Regions from separate parts of the Pararhizobium sp. LjRoot235 genome, predicted to be linked through region 1. Evidence: riboswitches for the same ligand, from Rfam matches in the RefSeq annotation. Region 1 holds a riboswitch; each other region holds the start of a gene.

What was found. Region 1 has a riboswitch for cobalamin ahead of ACSQ2Z_RS21950 (ABC transporter substrate-binding protein). Riboswitches for the same ligand answer to the same signal wherever they lie in the genome.
Region 2: linked by a shared signal. The riboswitch ahead of ACSQ2Z_RS17160 (aromatic ring-hydroxylating oxygenase subunit alpha) and the one ahead of ACSQ2Z_RS21950 (ABC transporter substrate-binding protein) in region 1 are both predicted to bind cobalamin.
Region 3: linked by a shared signal. The riboswitch ahead of cobU (bifunctional adenosylcobinamide kinase/adenosylcobinamide-phosphate guanylyltransferase) and the one ahead of ACSQ2Z_RS21950 (ABC transporter substrate-binding protein) in region 1 are both predicted to bind cobalamin.

What each region holds. Positions count from the first base shown of each region.
Region 1 is NZ_CAXUSP020000002.1:267,730-273,993, forward strand. It holds gene ACSQ2Z_RS21930 (phosphate/phosphite/phosphonate ABC transporter substrate-binding protein) at 1-768, shown strand, start outside; gene ACSQ2Z_RS21935 (TetR/AcrR family transcriptional regulator C-terminal domain-containing protein) at 1,013-1,675, opposite strand; gene ACSQ2Z_RS21940 (multidrug effflux MFS transporter) at 1,883-3,085, shown strand; gene ACSQ2Z_RS21945 (SDR family NAD(P)-dependent oxidoreductase) at 3,256-4,050, shown strand; cobalamin riboswitch at 4,130-4,370, shown strand; gene ACSQ2Z_RS21950 (ABC transporter substrate-binding protein) at 4,406-5,467, shown strand; gene ACSQ2Z_RS21955 (FecCD family ABC transporter permease) at 5,560-6,264, shown strand, end outside.
Region 2 is NZ_CAXUSP020000001.1:3,489,971-3,496,234, reverse strand. It holds gene ACSQ2Z_RS17180 (hypothetical protein) at 1-213, opposite strand, end outside; gene ACSQ2Z_RS17175 (L-threonylcarbamoyladenylate synthase) at 312-1,304, opposite strand; gene ACSQ2Z_RS17170 (diguanylate cyclase domain-containing protein) at 1,523-2,584, shown strand; gene ACSQ2Z_RS17165 (DUF6656 family protein) at 2,707-3,312, opposite strand; cobalamin riboswitch at 3,663-3,860, shown strand; gene ACSQ2Z_RS17160 (aromatic ring-hydroxylating oxygenase subunit alpha) at 3,978-5,222, shown strand; gene ACSQ2Z_RS17155 (2Fe-2S iron-sulfur cluster-binding protein) at 5,224-6,264, shown strand, end outside.
Region 3 is NZ_CAXUSP020000001.1:2,015,146-2,021,409, reverse strand. It holds gene cobN (cobaltochelatase subunit CobN) at 1-1,195, opposite strand, end outside; gene cobW (cobalamin biosynthesis protein CobW) at 1,381-2,445, opposite strand; gene cobU (bifunctional adenosylcobinamide kinase/adenosylcobinamide-phosphate guanylyltransferase) at 2,449-2,973, opposite strand; cobalamin riboswitch at 3,116-3,513, opposite strand; gene ACSQ2Z_RS09600 (cobyric acid synthase) at 3,564-5,018, opposite strand; gene ACSQ2Z_RS09595 (hypothetical protein) at 5,255-5,479, opposite strand; gene ACSQ2Z_RS09590 (ABC transporter substrate-binding protein) at 6,171-6,264, shown strand, end outside.

The sequences.
Region 1 (6,264 bases):
CTCGCTGAAGCAACGGCGGCTTTGTGGCGTTTCCTCAGCGCTGCGCTGACGCGAGCTGGTCTCGAAGACGTTCCCGGTACGCTCGATGCCGCCCTGCGGTACAAAGAGGCCTGGACGGATCCCGAGCTGCTGCTCGCCCAGACTTGCGGCTTTCCCTATGTCAAACAGCTGCGCGGCAAGGTTCGGCTCTTGGCAACGCCGGTCTATGGCCATCCGGGCTGCGACGGACCGTTCAAATGCAGTTTCATCGTCATTCGAGAGAATTCCCGTGCCCGGTCGCTGGAAGACCTGCGCGGCGCAAGGGCGGCGATCAACGAGCCCTTCAGCAATTCCGGCGTCAACCTGTTTCGCGCGGCGATCGCGCCGCTGGCGCGCGATGGGCGGCTCTTTTCCTCCGTCATCGAGACGGGTGGGCATCGCAACAGCATTGCGGCGATCCTCGCCGGCAGGGCGGATGTGGCGGCAATCGACTGCGTCACCTACGGCAATGTGCTGCGTTTCGATCCGCAGAGCCTGGCGGGAGTTCGCGTCTTTGCCGAAACGGTCAAGGCTCCGGGACTGCCGCTTGTCACCCGGGCCGGTGCCCCCGAGGAGGAGGTTTCGCTGCTCAGGCAGGTGCTGCAGCAGGCGATCACAGAACCATCGCTCGCGCCCATGCGGGATGTGCTGGCGCTGAAGGATTTTGCCGTTTTATCAGACGTGGACTATGAACCGCTGGCGGAGCTGGAACGGCAGGCGCAGCGATTGAGATATCCGGTGATTGCCTGAGGTCTGCCGCCGGATGCCGGGGACATACATGCCAGGCCTTCAGACAGCCTGGAGCGTCAGCGTCAGCGTTTCGAACCGCGACGACGAAGCCGTTACAGAGATTGCACCCGCCCCGTCCGTCGTTTCGAGCCAGAAGCCAGCGGTTCCGCCCTGAAAGGCAATTGTCTGTGGTCGTCGGCAGTGGATCGGGAACTGGCAAGCGAACGCATCGCGGGTTCCTTTTGAAAGGGACTATCGGGAACGATCAGGCCGGGGGCGCCGCATAGGCCCGGAGAAACGTGCGCACCGCATTGCGCGCCGCACTTTCCAGTTCTTCCTCCGACGGCGTGGCGCCGAACAACGTACTCATCTGAAGATCGGCATTGACCAGCGCCAGGAACTGCCGGGCGGCGACATCGAAATCGTCGATCTCGAGCAGCCCCTTATGGGCGAGACGGGCGAAGAGAGCGGCGAGCGCCGTACCGATCTTGCCGGGGCCTTGCTGGCGCCAGGATTCGAAAAGATGCGGATAGCGCTCGCCCTCGGACTGCACCAGCTTGCGCAGGAATTTCCCATCCTGATTGCAGATGCAGTTGCGGCTGAGGCGCACAGCAAAGGCTGCAAGATCGTCTTTGAGATTGACCGGATTTTCCGGAAAGGTCGAGAGGATCGAGAAAAGCATGGCGTTCGCCCGGTCCATTACGTCCTCGACGACGGCTGTGAACAGGTTCTCTTTTTCCCGGTAGTGATTGTAGACCGTCTGGCGCGACACGCAGGCTACTGCGGCGATCTCATCGATGCTTGCGCCGGCAAAACCCTGACGGCAGAAGACTTCGGCGGCGGCGTCCAGGATGGAGATGCGCTTGGCGCATTGGCCACGCTGACTGTGCACGGAGGTCTTGGGCACGGGCTCGTTGGAACTTTTCATGCCGCGAAGATAATGCCTATTGACGTTTTAGACAATGGTGTCTAATTTGACATGTGTGTCCAAATTTATTGACGCCCTGGTGGCAAACTAAGCGCGGTCCTCCCAAGCCCGCGATCATCCTGATGACGATCCATTGAACCCTCCTGAGAGCGATGCGGCAAGGCGGTGTCCCGGCTGCGCGCCGCTGTCTTCTGAAAGATGATCACCATGACAACTTCCTTCTTTCGCACCGCGCTGATCCTCGGTCTTTTATCGGCGATCGGCCCCTTCGCCATCGACATGTATCTTCCGGCCTTACCCTCGATCGGACAGGATCTTCAGGCCGAAAACAATGTCGTGCAGCTTAGCCTGCTGGCTTTTTTCATCTCCTTTGCACTCTCCCAGCTCGTCTACGGCCCGCTGTCTGATATGTGGGGCCGCAAGGCGCCGCTCTATCTCGGCATCGGCCTGTTTTCTGCTGCCAGCATCGGCTGTGCACTGGCGACCGATATCGAAACCCTGATCGCCTTCCGCTTCCTGCAGGGGATCGGCGGAGCCGCCGGCATGGTCATTCCGCGTGCCATCGTTCGTGACATGCATACCGGCGTGCAGGCCGCGCGGTTGATGTCGCTGCTGATGCTGGTCTTCAGCATTTCGCCGATCCTCGCACCGCTCGCCGGCAGCGCCGTCATCGAATTCTACGGCTGGCGCGGCGTCTTCTGGGCGGTCATGGCTGCCTCGTTCATCGGCCTGATCCTTCTGGCGACGCAATTGCGGGAGACCCGTCCGAAGGCGCATCGCGCCGAAAGCAGCCTTGGCAGCGCCATGGCGGCCTATGGTGTCCTCCTGAGGGACAGAAACTTCCTGACGCTCACCTTCATCGGCGGACTCGGCATTTCCAGCTTCCTCGTCTACCTGGCGAACTCGCCCTTCGTGCTGATCGACCATTACGGCTTGACGCCGACGCAATACAGCCTCGCCTTCTCGATCAATGCGGTGTCGTTCTTCGGCGTATCGCAGGTGACCGGCTGGTTCGGCGAGCGTTTCGGCCTCGTGCGCGTCATGCGCGTCGCCGTCACCGCATTTGCGCTCACCATGGCAACGATGGCCATCGTCATGAGCCTGGACTTCAGCCAACTGCCCGTATTGGCTGTTTTCCTCTTCATCGGCTATGGCTGCCTCGGTCTCGTCATCCCGACGACGGCGGTTCTGGCGCTGGAGGATCACGGCGAGATCGCCGGCACGGCCTCGTCGCTGATGGGAACGTTGCATTTCGTCACGGCCGCTGTTGCCATGATGGTTGCGTCGGTTTTCTTCGATGGCACCGCGGTGCCGATGGCGATGGGGATAGCGCTGTGCGCAGTTGGCGCCCTGTTGCTGACGCAGGCGACGATCGGTCGCCGCCATGCGGTGAGTGCTGCGGCCGAATAACCGCGGATCATCGATCGCATGGATTGCCAGAGGCCAAGGCGATGTTCCGGGCCTTTTTTTTGCGGGTGAGCCGGTTACGGCGCGGTCATCCGCCGAAGCTGGAAAAATCCGGCCCGAGCGTTATCTCGCTTGCGGGAATGAATGAGTGGACCGGAAACCGAGGGCGACACATGACTGGCCAGCTGAACATATGGCAGGGGATCCAGATCCCCGATCTCGACGGAAAAGCAGTCCTGATCACCGGTGCCTCGACGGGGATCGGCGCCGCGCTGGCGCTGGCGTTTTCTGCCCAGGGCGCTAGCGTCGCGATCCACTACAATGAGAGCCGCCAGGCTGCGACTCAACTGCTGGCGGAGGTCGCGGGTGCGGGCGGCACGGCGGTGCTGGTCCAGGGCGACGTATCCACGGATGGGGTGACCGAACGGGTGGTCGAGGAGGCCGCCAGTCAATTCGGTCGGCTTGATGGGCTGATCAACAATGCCGGTGGCATGCTCGGTCGCGTTGCGACCGCCGAAATGAGCGACGCGCACTACCAGCGCGTGATGGATCTCAATGCCCGTTCGGTGCTTGCCGCGACGCGGGCCGCACATCCCTGGCTGCGCAAACAGGGCGGCTTCATCATCAACACGACGTCGATCGCTGCCCGCAATGGTGGCGGCAATGGGGCGATCCTCTACGCGGCAGCCAAAGGCTTCGTGTCGACCATCACCCGCGGCCACGCCAAGGAATTTGTTGGCGACGGTATCCGCGTCAACGCTGTTGCGCCCGGCATCATCGCGACGCCGTTCCACGAACGCTACACCAGCCCTGAAATGCTCGATGCGCAACGGCGCACCGTGCCGATGGGCCGGGTCGGCACCCCGGAGGATTGCGTCGGCGCCTATCTCTTTCTGGCATCACCCAGTCTGTCCGGCTACATTACCGGCCAGATTATCGAGGTCAACGGCGGCCAGTTGATGCCTTAACCGCACGCCCGTGCTTAAACACTGGTCGATCACTCGGTTGACAGCGACACCGGCCACCTTGACGTGGCGGCCATGCTCGGCCTAAATCACCGCCGACGGTTCCCCGATGGATGACTTCGAGGGGATTAATAGGGAACACGGTGCGGAAGACCCAACAGGGACCAAGACTGTGGCTGCCCCCGCAACTGTAAGCGGATTGCCGATCGTCCTTGTGGCGCCTTTTCAGGCGCCATGCCACTGCGAGCCTCTGGCTTCGCGGGAAGGCAGGCGAAAGACACATATCCGCGAGCCAGGAGACCTGCCGTCGAAAGCAAGATCCACTCACCCGGGCGGGGTTGCCCGGAAAGGAACCGTCATGATCGATTTCGACCGCCCTGCCGGGCGCTTTGTCGCCTTTTCCCGTATTCTCGCGCCGATTTCCGCAGCCGCGGTTGTGTTGGGGAGCCTCTGCACACTGGCCGCGGCTGCACCGACGCGCTATCCCCTGGAAATTTCAAATTGCGGCCAGACCGTAAGCTTCGACAAGCCGCCGCAGAGGATTGTTTCGATCGGCCAGGGCATGACCGAAGTCCTGTTCTCGCTCGGCCTGGCCGGCAAGATTGGCGGGACCGCCGTCTGGGTCGGTCCGGTGCTGAAAGAGTATGAGGCCCAAAACCGGAAGATCAAGCGCCTCGCCGACAACGACCCGAGCTTCGAATCCGTCGTCGGCGAGGCGCCGGATCTCGTCGCCGCCGAATTCGAATGGCATGTCGGCGCGCAAGGATCGGTTGGCAAGCGTGAGCAGTTTTCAGGCCTCGGCATCAACACCTATGTCTCGCCGGCCGACTGCGTCGCCAAGGTCAATACCGATGGCGGCGATGGTCGGCGCAAAGAACTCTTCACGATGGACCTGATCTACCAGGAAATCCGCGAGCTCTCGCAAATCTTCGACATAAAGGATCGCGGCGATGCACTGATCGCAGACCTGAAAAAGCGGGAATCCGACGCCGCTGCTTTGGTCCTTGGCGCCAGGCTCAGCGACATCCCGGTCGTCTTCTGGTTTTCCAGCAAGGAAGTGGAGGGGGATGCCTTCATTGCCGGCAAGAACAGCGCTCCGGCCTATATCCTGAAGGCGCTCGGTGCCAGGAATGTCGTGACGACCGAGGAGGAATGGCCGCTGATCGGCTGGGAAACGATCGCTGCGGCCAATCCCTCCGTCATCGTCATCGCCACCATGGACCGCCGCCGCTATGCGGCTGACGATCCGGCGGTGAAGATCGACTTTCTCGAGAAGGATCCGGTCACCAGCCAGTTGGACGCGGTCAGGAACAAGCGCTTCATCCAGATGGATGCGCAGTCGATGAACCCGACGATCCGCACAATCGACGGCATCGAGACGCTGGCGCAAGGCATCAAGGCGTTCGGATTGTCGCAGTGACACTGGCGGCGATCGAACAACCCGTAACGATCGGCGGCCGGTGGTGGGCGCGCTTGGCGCTTGCCACCCTGACGCTTACAGCACTCGCCTTCATGATCAGCCTTGCCGTCTCGATTGGCGAGATCTCCATCCCGCTCACAACCACCGGCAAGGCCGTGGCCAACCGGATTTTCGGCGCGTCATTCGAACTCAGCCGCATCCATGAAGGCATCGTCTGGGATTATCGGCTGAGCCGCGCCCTGCTTGCCGCGAGTTCCGGGGCAGCGCTTGCACTGTCCGGCGCGATCCTGCAGGCGCTGCTGCGCAATCCGCTGGCCGAACCCTATGTGCTCGGCATCTCCGCCGGCGCTTCGGCCGGTGCGGTTGCGGTGATGATCCTCGGTTTCGGCTACGGCGTCCTGACGCTGTCGGCCGGCGCTTTTCTCGGCGCCGTCCTTGCCTTCGTTCTGGTATCGGCCCTTGCCGCCGGGGCCGGCGGCGGGGCGGACCGGATCATCCTGGCCGGTGTCGCAGGCTCACAGCTTTTCAACGCGCTGACCTCCTACATCGTCACCACGTCGGCCAATGCCGAGCAGGCGCGCGGCGTCATGTTCTGGTTACTCGGCAGCCTTGCCGGCGTGCGCTGGCCTGACGTCTATCTGGCCGCGCCCGTCGCTCTCGCCGGTTTGGCCGTGTCGATGTTCTATGCCCGCGCACTGGACGCCTTTACCTTCGGGATCGATGCAGCGGCAGCGCTGGGCATTGCGGTCAACCGCGTCCGCATGATCCTTCTCGGCGCAACGGCGCTGATGACGGCG
Region 2 (6,264 bases), on a different contig from region 1:
CTTGCATTTCTTCTTTTCCGTAAACGTGTCGCCTTTCCATTTACGGACAATCTTGCAATTGCCCCGCTTGATCTTCTCGATCCGTTTGTCCTGTGCCACCAGATCGCTGTCGCCTCTCACGAGGACGTGGTCGCTGTAGGGAGCGGCCGGCAGGCTATTTGCAAACCCTGACACGGCTATGCTCATCACGCAGATCCATGCCGGCGCCATCATGCCCATGCCCTCCCTGTTTTCGTAAAAGGCCAACCGGGAAAATATATCAGTGAAGTTGAATATAGAGAAGCCGAGTCGGTCCAATGCCTCGACCGGAGCTATGTGGCGGCTTCCGGAATATCCCTTGGCGCAGCTGCCCTTTCAATCCGGTCGATGATCGCTTCGCCGAGCCCCTCACTCGGAATGGGTCCGAAGGCAATCGTCGTGGCGCCGCATGCATCGGCCTTTTTCATATAAGCAAACAGATTGGCAGCCGCCTCGCGCAGGCTGGCGGACGGGCTGAGATCAAGTACCACAGCGGCCTTTTCTTCCCCGGGCAGAGCCGCGCCGCCGAAGCGGATCAATGCTTCGCCCGGCTTCACATCGGCCGCGTTCAACCGCACCGCGGCCGCCGGTGCGTAGTGGGAGGCGAGCATGCCCGGCGCCTCGATTGCCGCCCCTGCGGTTTCCGGTCGCAGCAGGGTCTTTCCGGTCAGTTTTTCGATATCGGCGACATCGAGCCCGCCCGGCCGCAGCAGCCGGATTTCGTCGCCGTCGACCTTGATAATTGTCGATTCCAGGCCGATTTCGGCCGGCCCGGCATCGAGGATCAGCGCCAGTTTGCCGCCAAGATCGGTGGCGACATGCTCGGCGCTGGTGGGGCTGATCTTGCCGGAGGTGTTGGCGCTCGGGGCTGCCAGCGGCTTGCCATAGCGCTTGATCACCGCGCGCGAAAACCCTTCGGGCATGCGGATGCCGAGCGTGTCGAGACCGGCGGAGGCAAGCGGGTGAACGCCGCTCCTCGGCTTCATCGGCAGGATCAGCGTCAGCGGTCCCGGCCAGAAGGCTTGCGCCAGCTTTTGCGAGATCGGGTCGAAGTCGACATAACACCGTGCCATGTCAAAATCGGCGACATGGCAGATCAACGGGTTGAAGCGGGGCCGCCCCTTCATTTCGTAGATGCGGCTGATGGCGTCCGGGTTCGTCGCGTCGGCTGCCAGGCCATAGACCGTCTCCGTCGGGATCGCGACCGGCAAGCCTTGGGCCAGCGTCTCGCAAGCCACCGCCAATGCGCGCTCCGGTTCGGTCCTTGTGTCGATGATGAGGGTCATGCAGCTTCCAAAAAATCGAGGGCCGTCCGTGAGGGCAGGGCTTTGCGGTTTCTATTACAGGGCTCGGCGGGATATTGCCAAGCGCATTCGGCTGGTCGCCCTGACTGTGCCCGATCGATACAGCCCCCTTCAAGTTTCTTAAAATGCGACAGCTTCGATTAGCGGAGCTGAAAGTTGGGCATGCTAGATGTTGCGTTCTACACCCTGCCGGAGCGCAAATGGCCAACAAGAAATCCATGCCGAACGACCTTGCCTTGCGCATCGCCACCGCCATGCACCAGATGGGCATCGACGCTGTCCCGAGAAACTACGAACTGGTCTACGAGGCCTATGCCGGCGCCAATCCCGAGCTGGTGCGGGACTTCATCGCGCTCGGCAAATACAAGTCGCAGGCCGCACTCGACGAACTCGGCCGCAAATACCTGCCGCACCACCACGAAGCAAGCGTCCTTGCGCGCTCGACGACGATCGTGCGCGACGAGATGAGCAACTTCATGAATTTGCTCTCGCGCGAAAAGAACTCGCTCGACGATTATGGCCGTCTGATCGGCGAGGCGTCGAAGGCGCTCGTCGTTTCGGACGAGGCAAGCCAGGCGGCGTTAAAGAACTCGATCCAGGCCCTGAAACGGGCAACCGAGCGGCAGGTCACGCACAATGCCGAGTTGGAACAAAGTGTCACGGCGCAATCCAACGTCATCGTCGGCGTCCAGAAGGAGCTTGCCGATTTCGAGGCGACGAAATTCTCGGATGCGGTCACGGGCCTGGCCAACCGCCGCGCCTTCAACAAGGCGCTCGCCAAGGTCTATGCCGATTCCAACCTGCCGCTGTCCTGCGCCGTCGCAATTGCCGAGCCGGACACCAGCCAGCGGCTGTCCGGCGAACAGGCCGCCGCGATCGCCGATCATCTCGCCCGCCATATCGGCGGCATCGCTCAGCAGGCCTTTCCGCCGAGCGAGCTCGCCGCGCGTTTCGACGGCGTCCGCTTCGGCTTTTTGATCAACGCGGGCGAGGAGCGGGAAGTTGTCCGCCTGATGGCGCTGCTGCGATCGGCTTTGCGCGGTGTCCATTTCAAGCACCCGAAAACCGGCCGCAGCCTTGGCAGTGTTACGCTCTCGGTCGGTGTGTGCATGTCGCATGGTGCCGGCAATGCGTTCGATCTCGTCGGAGCGGCCGAAAAGGCGCTGGCCAAGGCACAGGCCAAGGGTGGCGACTACACTGTCGTTCATGGAGGCGAGGACGAGCAGCCGACAGGGCGGGACTGGCTGATCTACAAGCGATAGGCGGCTGCCGCTACTGCATAATTCCTTAAATCGGATTCGATTTAAGGATAGAATTATGCAGCACTCTCAATGTGCTACAGCGTCCTTTGCGCGTCAGGTTTGACGCGCGGCGCTGTAAGGCGTCAAAGACTGCTGATGATCTTGCGAAGCGGTTCGTTGCAGGCGCCGAGCAAAAGCACGTTCTTCAAGGCTTCTTTCGGATCGCGGGTGCGAAACAGGAGACCGTTGTCGTGAATGGTACGGTTGAGCGTCAGCTTGCCTTCTTCCGCATCAAGTTCGGTCGCGACGGCAAAATACATCCGCGAATAGCCCAGCTTGATCTTCTCGAAGAAATGCTCGTTGGCGCCGATGTCGGAGAAGAAGTTGGCGATATAGAACGACCACCGGACATCGTCGAACTTGGCGAACTTCGTCCGTGCCGTGGTCACATGGCAATAGCCGAGATGCGGCCTGCCTGAAAGCGTGCGATGGAAGATCAGCTTCGGGAAGCGGATGGAGGCATGGAAGCCGTTGATGCGTTCGTGCGTCACCGTTCCAGCAGCCTCAAGCCTGCGGCCGGTGCGGGTGGCCACTTCCTGATGGGTCAGGTAGCGCTTTTCCTCGGCACTCCATTGCTGCTGGTGCCGGTCGATGCGTCCGGTGCGCAGGAACTCTGTGTGAACAGCTGATTTCGGCGATTGAACCCGTTTCTTGACGGTAGCAGCGTCGAAATATCTCAAGTTTGGCATCGGCCTGCACCAGATTGCGCCAGCGTGCTGGATGCACTGTCGGCGGAAATATCTATGAGGAACTATATTACGAGGGTTAACGCAGTCTTTCCAAGCATTACCGGCGCGCCATGGTGCGAGGCTTGCGCTTTCAACCGGGCTGTGGCGCCGCAATATGTCGCAAAGAGACCGTCTCTGCACAGAATTTGACGGTGCGTGGCGGAAAAGGCGTCATCTGCCGAAAAAACAGGAGACGCCATTGTTTCTGCTTATAAAATAGCCATGTGGCCGTCTGGAAACGCAGCTGTGCATGTGTCGTCATTCTGGAAACGGATGTCGCTAATCGGCGGCTGTCCGGCCGCGTCGGAAGATTAGATGAAGACACTCAAGGTGCCGCCTTTATAGGGAGGGCGGAGAATTGGGAAGCCGGTCGAAATCCGGCGCTGCCCCCGCAACGGTGGTGGAGCGAAACCTCGGCAAAAGGCCACTGGAGAGATCCGGGAAGGCGCCGCGATGGTCCGAAAGGACAGCTCCTGAGCCCGGAAACCAGCCTTGTGGCGAAATTGATGTCTTGGTTGCGGCGGGCAGCCGGAAGGCGAACCAGCATATCCACGCGCATTCCCGGCGCGGTGGTGGTTCCTTTCCTGTCCGCTCAACCGAAAAGTGGCGAGCACAAGGAAACGAACATGGATCTCCGCAGCGAAGTCCTCCGCAAACTCAAGACCCGCCGCGACGGGCACAGCCTGGAACAGGCATTCTACACCGACCCCGATCTCTACAAGCTCGACATGGAGCAGATCTGGTACAAGGACTGGCTGTTCATCGGCCATGACTGTGAAATCCCGAAGGCCGGCAACTATTTCACCGTCCAGGTCGGCGATTATCCGGTCGTCGTCGTCCGCGATCGCCAGGGCGCTGTCCGGGCGCTCCACAATTCCTGCCGCCACCGCGGTTCGCGCGTCTGCGCCGGCCAGAAGGGCTCGTCGGCCAAGCTCGTCTGTCCCTATCACCAGTGGACCTACGAGCTTGACGGTAAGCTACTCTTCGCCCGCCAGATGGGCGAGGATTTCGACAAGACGCAGCACAGCCTGAAGCCGATCCATTGCGAAACGATCGGCGGCTATATCTTCATCTGCCTCGCCGACGAGCCGATGGATTTCCAGCCGGTGCGCGACATGGTGTCGTCCTATGTCACGCCGCACAATCTGAAAGACACCAAGGTCGCCTTCGAAAGCACGATCATCGAGAAGGGCAACTGGAAGCTCGTCTGGGAAAACAACCGCGAGTGCTACCACTGCGCCGCCAACCATCCCGAACTCTGCCGCACTTATCCGGAAGCGCCGACCGCGACCGGCGTGCAGGGCGCCAAGGACGATCCGATCATCGCTGCCCATTGGGCGAAATGCGAAGCCGAAGGCCTGCCAAGCGAATTCAAAATGTCGCCGACCGGCCAGTTCCGCATCGCCCGCATGCCGCTGATCCAGGAGGCCGAGAGCTACACGATCTCCGGCAAGCGAGCCGTCAAGCGCCAGCTCTCCGACGATGTCAGCCAGAGCCATATCGGCACGCTGCTGATGTTCCACTATCCAAGCACCTGGAACCACATCCTGGCCGACCACGCCATCACCTTCCGCGTCCTGCCGCTCGGCCCTGAACTGACCCAGGTCACGACGAAATGGCTGGTGCACAAGGATGCCGTCGAAGGTGTCGACTATAACCTCGAGGAACTGACTCATGTCTGGACCGAGACCAACGACCAGGATCGCCAGATCGTTGAGGAAAACGCCTTCGGCATCCGTTCGCCCGCCTATCAGCCCGGCCCTTATTCGCCGGAGCATGAAGGCGGCGTGATGCAGTTCGTCGAATGGTACGTCAATTTCATGCAGGATCGCCTGCATGGAGCCTCCACCCCTCTGGTCCGGGTCGCCTGACATGACGATTGCTTCATCCTTCCGGCACTTCGACGAATTGCTGCCGTTCAACGACCGGCAGCATCTCCTGGAATGCATCTCCGTCACCGCCGAGGCTCCGGATGTGATGACCTTCGGCTTCAAGGCCGACAAGGACAGCTGGTTCCGCTACCTGCCGGGCCAGTTCGTCACGCTCGAGCTGCCGGTTAAGCCGGACGATCCGGTGATGCGCACCTACACGCTGTCTTCGACGCCGTCGCGGCCCTTCTCGGTGGCCGTGACCGTCAAGGCGCAGGCATCGAGCATCGGCACGCGCTGGATGTTCGAGAACCTGAAGCCCGGCATGAAACTGAAGGCCTTCGGCCCGCTCGGTGATTTCTCGTTCGTGCGTCATCCGGGCGAAAAGTACCTGTTCATCTCAGCGGGCTCCGGCATCACGCCGATGATGTCGATGACCCGCTGGATGGCTGATTGCGCGCCACAGACCGACGTGACCTTCCTCTCCTGCGCCCGCCAGCCGGACGATCTGCTGTTCCGTGACGAGCTCGAGAACATCTCGCGCAACATGCCGAAGCTCAATCTCGGCTTCATCGTCGAGACGCATGCACCGCGCCACGGCTGGCATGGTCTGCGCGGCCGCATCGAAACCTCGAAGCTCGCTCTGCTTGCGCCGGATTTCCGCGACCGCACCGTCTTCTGTTGCGGGCCGGAACCTTTCATGCGCGGCGTGAAGTCGATGCTGGAAAGCGTCGGCTTCGACATGAACCGCTATCACGAGGAAAGCTTCCAGCCGGCGACGGCACCGGCGGCTGAAGACTTCGTGATCGGGGGAGGGACCGAGGTCGATGCCGCCGCCGCCACCGTCACCTTCACGATGGCTGGCAAGGAGGCCAGGTGCCAGCCCGGCCAGACCATCCTGCAGACGGCTCGCGCTGCAGGCGTTCGCATCGGTGCCGCCTGCGAAGGCGGCCTCTGCGGCACCTGCCGCGTCATGAAGGTCTCCGGCGAGGTCGAGATGCACCACAATGGCGGCATCCTCGACGACGAAATCGATGAAGGTTAT
Region 3 (6,264 bases), on a different contig from region 1:
GGCCATCCACCTCGGGCAACGCCACGTTCATCGCCAGGTCGCGCGCCATGAGACCCTGGGGCGAGGCTTCCCATGCCTTCCGGGTCGAGCCCGAGAAGATGACCTGCAGGACAGGCGCGTCGGTGAATTCCAGCACCGTCGGCTGGCGGTCGGCACCCGGCGCCGATACCGCAAAGCCGGTGGCGTTCATGACCACGTCCGGCGGCGCCTCGCCAAAGATCGCCTCCAGCGTGCCGATCGACACGGCGTCCTTGAGGCTCGAGACGAAGACCGGCAGGACGATCATTCCCTCGACGGAGAGCGCTTCGATCAGGGCCTCGACGGGTTTGGTTTCGCCGCTCTGGACGAGGGCTCGGTAAAAGCAGAGGGCGACGATGGGCGTACCGTTTCGCGCTTTCGGATGGGTGGAGGCTTTATCCCCCTCTGCCCTGTCGGGCATCTCCCCCTCAATGGGGGAGATTGCTGGAGCGCGAGCTCCCCCTTCCAATGGACTTGCAACAATCTCGAAATTTGCTTCAGGCTGCCCCAGTTGCCACGGGTCAATCTCCTCCCTGGTGGGGGAGATGTCAACAAGGCTGACAGAGGGGGGTAGCTCTCCACTCGTGACGAACCCAACCGCCTTCTTCCATCCCTCGACGCCGATAACACCTTCGCCCGGCCACCAGATACCGGCCTTGAGCAACGGCGCGGCAGGCTCCGGTTTCTCCGAACCGCCGATCAGCGCCTCGGCATAAGCGAGCAGCCGCGCCATGTTGTCGGCACCGCCCTCGGTGAAATAGGTCCACATCCGGGTGCGGTCCTCGGCGGAAACCGTCGAAAACGGTTCCAGGCCGGGATCCGGCTTGTCATGGCCAGGCAGGACGGCGATCTGGAATTTGTGCGTGACGGCAGCGGCATGCAGCGCTTCCAGCACATACTGGAAGTAGCTGGCGCCGCCGAGCGGGCGGACGATGATCAACCTGGCGTGCCGTGCCGTGCGCTCGACATAGGTATCGACCGACATCGGGTGCTTCAGGGTCAAAAGGCTTGCGACCCGCAGGCTGGATTTGCCCTGCCGCGTCCGGTGCGCGGCGGCGACCGCCGAAAGCTCGGTGTCGGCGGCGGACAGGAACAGGATATCGGCAGGCGACTGGCCGAGGTCGATCGCTTCCTCACCATCCGAGATGGTGCCTTTTTGGGCTAGGAGAAGATGCATGACATTCTCCGGGGGCCGAAGCCTCTGTCACTGCGTGACATCTCCCCCTCAAGGGGGGAGATCGGGAGCAAGCGGAACCTATAACCACGCAACTTTTTTGAACGCGAGGTTGCCCCAGCCAATCTCCCCCCTTGAGGGGGAGATGTCCGACAGGACAGAGGGGGGTATGCCGCAATCACCATTCTCTAAACCGCCGCTGCAATCGCGGCGCGCATGGCCGTCTCATCCATATCGTGCAGGCCGATGACGACGAGGCGGGTGCCACGGGTCTCGCCCGGCGCCCAGGCGCGGTCGAAATACTGGTCGATGCGAGCGCCGACGGCCTGGATCAGGAGGCGCATCGGCTTGCCGGGCACGTCGGCGAAGCCCTTGACGCGCAGGACGTCGTGTTCCGCGATGACGGTCTTCAGTTTTTCGACGAAGCCGGCCGGATTGGCGATCTGACCGAGTTCGACGACGAAGCTGTCGAACTCGTCGTGATCGTGCTCCTCGCCCGCCTCATGCTCCATCTCATGATGGGACTTGCGGTTGGCGATGTCGCTTTCGGTGCCGACGCCGAGACCAAGGAGCACGGCGGCCGGGACCTCGCCGTTCTTCGCCTCGATCATGGTCGGCTTACGGCTGGTGCGGGCGGCAACCTCGTTGCGGACGAAGGCGAGGCCGGTCGAATCGAGCAGATCGGTCTTGTTGAGAACGATGAGGTCGGCGGCTGTGAGTTGGTCTTCGAACAGCTCCTCGATCGGGCTTTCGTGATCGAGATTGTCGTCCTCGACGCGCAGGGCATCGACCTTGTCGTGGTCATCGGCAAACCGGCCGGCGGCAACCGCAGCACTGTCGACGACGGTAATGACGCCATCGACGGTGACTTCGCTGCGGATATCCGGCCAGTTGAAGGCGGCGATCAGCGGCTGCGGCAGCGCAAGACCGGACGTCTCGATGACGATATGATCCGGGCGGTTTTCCCGGTCGAGCAGCTTCGTCATGGTCGGAATAAAATCGTCGGCGACGGTGCAGCAGATGCAGCCATTGGTCAGTTCGATGATGTCGTCCTCGCTGCAAGCTTCGGCGCCGCAGCCCTTCAGCACGTCGCCATCGACACCGAGGTCGCCGAACTCGTTGATGATCAGCGCGATACGCCGGCCGTTGGCATTCTCCAGAATGTTGCGGATCATCGTCGTCTTGCCGGCGCCAAGGAAGCCGGTGATGACGGTTGCCGGGATCTTGCCGTGGGCGGCTTTCGCTGTAGTCATGGATTAACCCTTCATTTTCAGCGGCAATCCGGCCGCGATAAAATAGACTTCCGCGGATTTCTCCGCAATGAACTGGTGCAACCGGCCGGCATGATCGCGAAAGTCGCGCGCCATGCGGTTTTCCGGCACGATGCCGAGCCCGACCTCGTTCGAAACGAACACCAGCCGCGCCCGCGCCTGCGGCAGCCATGCGCCCAGGTTCTGAAATTCCGCCGCCATATTGCGGTCTTCCATCATGAGATTGGTGACCCAGAGGGTCAGGCAATCGATCAGGATGACACGGTCGGGCGCGTCGATCGCTTTTAGACAGGCGGCGAGTTCAAGAGGCTCCTCATGCGTCTGCCAATCCGGCCCCCGCCGGTCGCGATGCTCGTCAATCCTTGCCTGCATCTCGCCGTCCCAGGCCCTTCCGGTCGCGACGTAATGCATGCCGAGACCCGACGCTATCGCGATTTTTTCGGCGAAGGAGGATTTTCCTGAACGGGCGCCGCCAAGGACCAGCACAGGTCCCGCTGTCGTCGATGTCATGGAACGATCCCAGCCTTAATGTTCGCCGGGAAATACGCAGGCGCTGAGGCGAGAAACGCAAGAATGGCCGCTGGGGAAACGGAACGAAAAAGCCATGACAACCTCCGTGCTGGCATCGGGAGCGTCTCTCCCTGGATCGGGCACGATGCCCTTAAGGATGGCAGGTCTCCTGGCTCACGGCGTCACGGACCTTTTCAAGGCCCGAACGGGTCCGCCTCGCCTTCCCGAAGTTTTCGCGCCAGATTGCGTGACCGCAATCGACGGGCATCACGAAGAGGTGGACGATTCGTAGAAATAGAGGCGTCCGGCCCCGGCTGATCATGATGCCACTCCAGTGGCTTCTCCGGTTGGACCGGCCATTCCGCAGGACGCACCGCGCGGCCTGTCCGAATACCGGCTTTCCCGGATGGCGAACCCTGACCGTTCTACAGTCGCGGGGTCGGCTGCGATAAGAATGCCCGGCTTGGGTCCATTCCTTCACATTCCCATTTACTCCCGAACCGGAACGCCGCTCCGGGAACCATCCAATGGCTGATGATTAGGCGCTCGGTTGAACCCTGTCAATTGAAACACCGGCCGCCACGAAAACGTCACGGCATCAGAGAATCGAGCCATCGCGGGTCGAGAACGGCTTCCAGTTCGATTGCGACATCATCGAGCGCCCGATCAACGGACTGACGATAGTTTTCGCCGCCGCCTTCGATGCCGAAACTTTTGAGAAGCGCAGCGCGATAGGCGTCGCTGGTGAAGAGCCCATGCAGATAGGTGCCGCTGACCTGGCCGTCCGCCGAGACGGCACCGTCCGCCCGGCCGTCGATGATCACGGCAGGACGAGCGCAGTCCGATCCGGTCGTCCGGCCCAAATGGATTTCGTAGCCCCCCAGAGCCACATCATAGATGGCCGAACGGGCCTGGCTGTTGCGCACCGTCTTTTCCGGCGCCATTTCTGTTTCGACGGAAAGAAGGCCCAGGCCCTCGATCTCGCCCACATTTCCCTCGATGCCGTGCGGGTCGGTCACGCGGTCGCCGAGCATCTGGTAGCCGCCGCAGATGCCGATGACGCGGCCGCCGCGCCGCACATGCGCCTGAAGGTCACGGTCCCATCCTTGAGCGCGAAAATCGGAGAGATCGGCGATCGTCGCCTTCGAGCCCGGGATGACCACCAAACCGGCATCGGCCGGAATGCGTTCTCCAGCGCGGACGAAGACCAGATCGACCTCCGGTTCAGCGGCCAGTGGGTCGAGATCGTCGAAATTAGCGATGCGCGAGAGCACGGGGACGGCAACCTTCAGCGCCTTGCCGCCACCTCGCGCCAGCCTTTCCAGGACGACGGAATCCTCGGCAGGCAGCCGGCCTGCACTTTTCAGCCACGGCACGACGCCGAAACACGGCCAACCGGTGAAGCCCTGGACAGCTTTGATCCCATCGTCGAAAAGCGAAACGTCGCCTCGGAACTTGTTGATGATATAGCCACTGATCATCCGCCGGTCTTCATCTGACAGGATCGTGTGGGTGCCGACCAGCGATGCAATGACACCACCGCGGTCGATATCGCCGACAAGCACAACGGGAACGTTGGCGCGGGTGGCGAAGCCCATATTGGCGATGTCGCCGGCACGAAGATTGATCTCGGCGGGCGATCCTGCCCCCTCAACGACAACAAGATCACGCCCGGCGCCGACCGTTTCGAAGCTTTCCATGACGGCGGCCATCAGCCTCGGCTTCAGGGCCTGATAGTCCCGTCCTCTCGCTTGCCCTGCCACCTTGCCCTGCACGATGATCTGGCTGCCGGTTTCAGACTGGGGTTTTAGGAGAACCGGGTTCATGTGAACCGAAGATGGTATTCGCGCGGCCATCGACTGCAGCCACTGGGCACGACCGATCTCGCCGCCGTCATCCGAAACGGCAGCATTGTTGGACATGTTCTGCGGCTTGAAGGGGGCAACCTTTACCCCGCGATTGGCCATGAGGCGGCAAAGGCCGGCCACGAGTACCGTTTTTCCGACATCGGAGCCGGTTCCCTGAAGCATGATCGTCTTTGTCATGACGTCTCGTCTAGCATTGCAGCCGCCACAAGCAAAGCCATGTTTTGCCGCATTTTTGCCGCCTTTTCCGCCACCCTTTCACGCCGTATTGCAGAACGCATCAAGCCTTGTACAACTTCACCGCCGGACTATCCGGAAAACGACATCACACGGCGAAAACGATTGTTGCGGCGCGCAAGAACAGGCGTATATGAGCGTCAATCAGATCACGGAGCGCAAGCGCTCTACACCCGAGGTCACTCCCAGATGTTGTTCATCTTCAGCAAGCCCAATTTCGTGCAGATCGCCTGGAATTCCAAGGCACCGGAAAGCCAGTCGCGCATTCGCAATACCGTAATGCCCGCACCGTTCGGCCCGCTCGGTTTCATCCGGACGCGCAGCGTCGGCTGATCCATTCCTCCCGGACGACGACTTAAACCGCGCCGCACCACCGGCGCGGTTTTTCTTTTGCCGGAATGCACGCTCGAAATTTTCCTGGCCCAAAACGCGAAAACCGCACCCGCCCCTCTCGGAACTGTGCGGCCTGCCAATATACGCATGGCTTCTGCGGCCTACACCCGCAGAACGCTCCGGCCCGGGACGCAATACCTGATCCGGCCGGGCGGCAAGTCTCCCTCGCCGCACGGAGACAATTAGCCTGACAGTGTTACCGGATGGTTAGTGAGACCTTAACCAAAGGTGAATTCTGTATTTTTTGAGATTTTTTTCGTGCTCTCAAAAAAACATTTCAGAGGCGCATACGGAACACAATTTGTCTGTGATAAAACGCGCCCTAGGGACGCTTTGTGAAGCAGTGCTAATTTTCCACCAAGGACGGCGGAATTTGCACAAAAATCTTGCCCATCTGGTTAAACTTCAACAGCTTGGGCCTGCGTTCTCGCACGTCAAAAACATTGCCGGGCGATCGCGGAGGTTGATTTCTCCGGAGGAATACTTACGCTGCCCGCAACGGTAAAAAGAGAGATGACTGGAGACTACGGTCTACGGTCAGGCGAGAAACTCGAACACCGTTGCAGCGGGGATAAAAGACTGGCCTTTATCTCAAAAAAGCCCCTGCCTGCTTCGACCTTAACGATTGGGCGCCCAGGACTGCAGTATTCTGGTCCGCCCCAAACATTTTTGGCTGCATCTAAGACTGGGAGGTCTTAAAACATGAAGAAGCTCCTCGCTTCCACCATTCTCGCCGCCGGCCTCTACGCTATGGCCGGATCGGCGCAGGCCGCAGAATGCGGCGAAGTCAGCATCG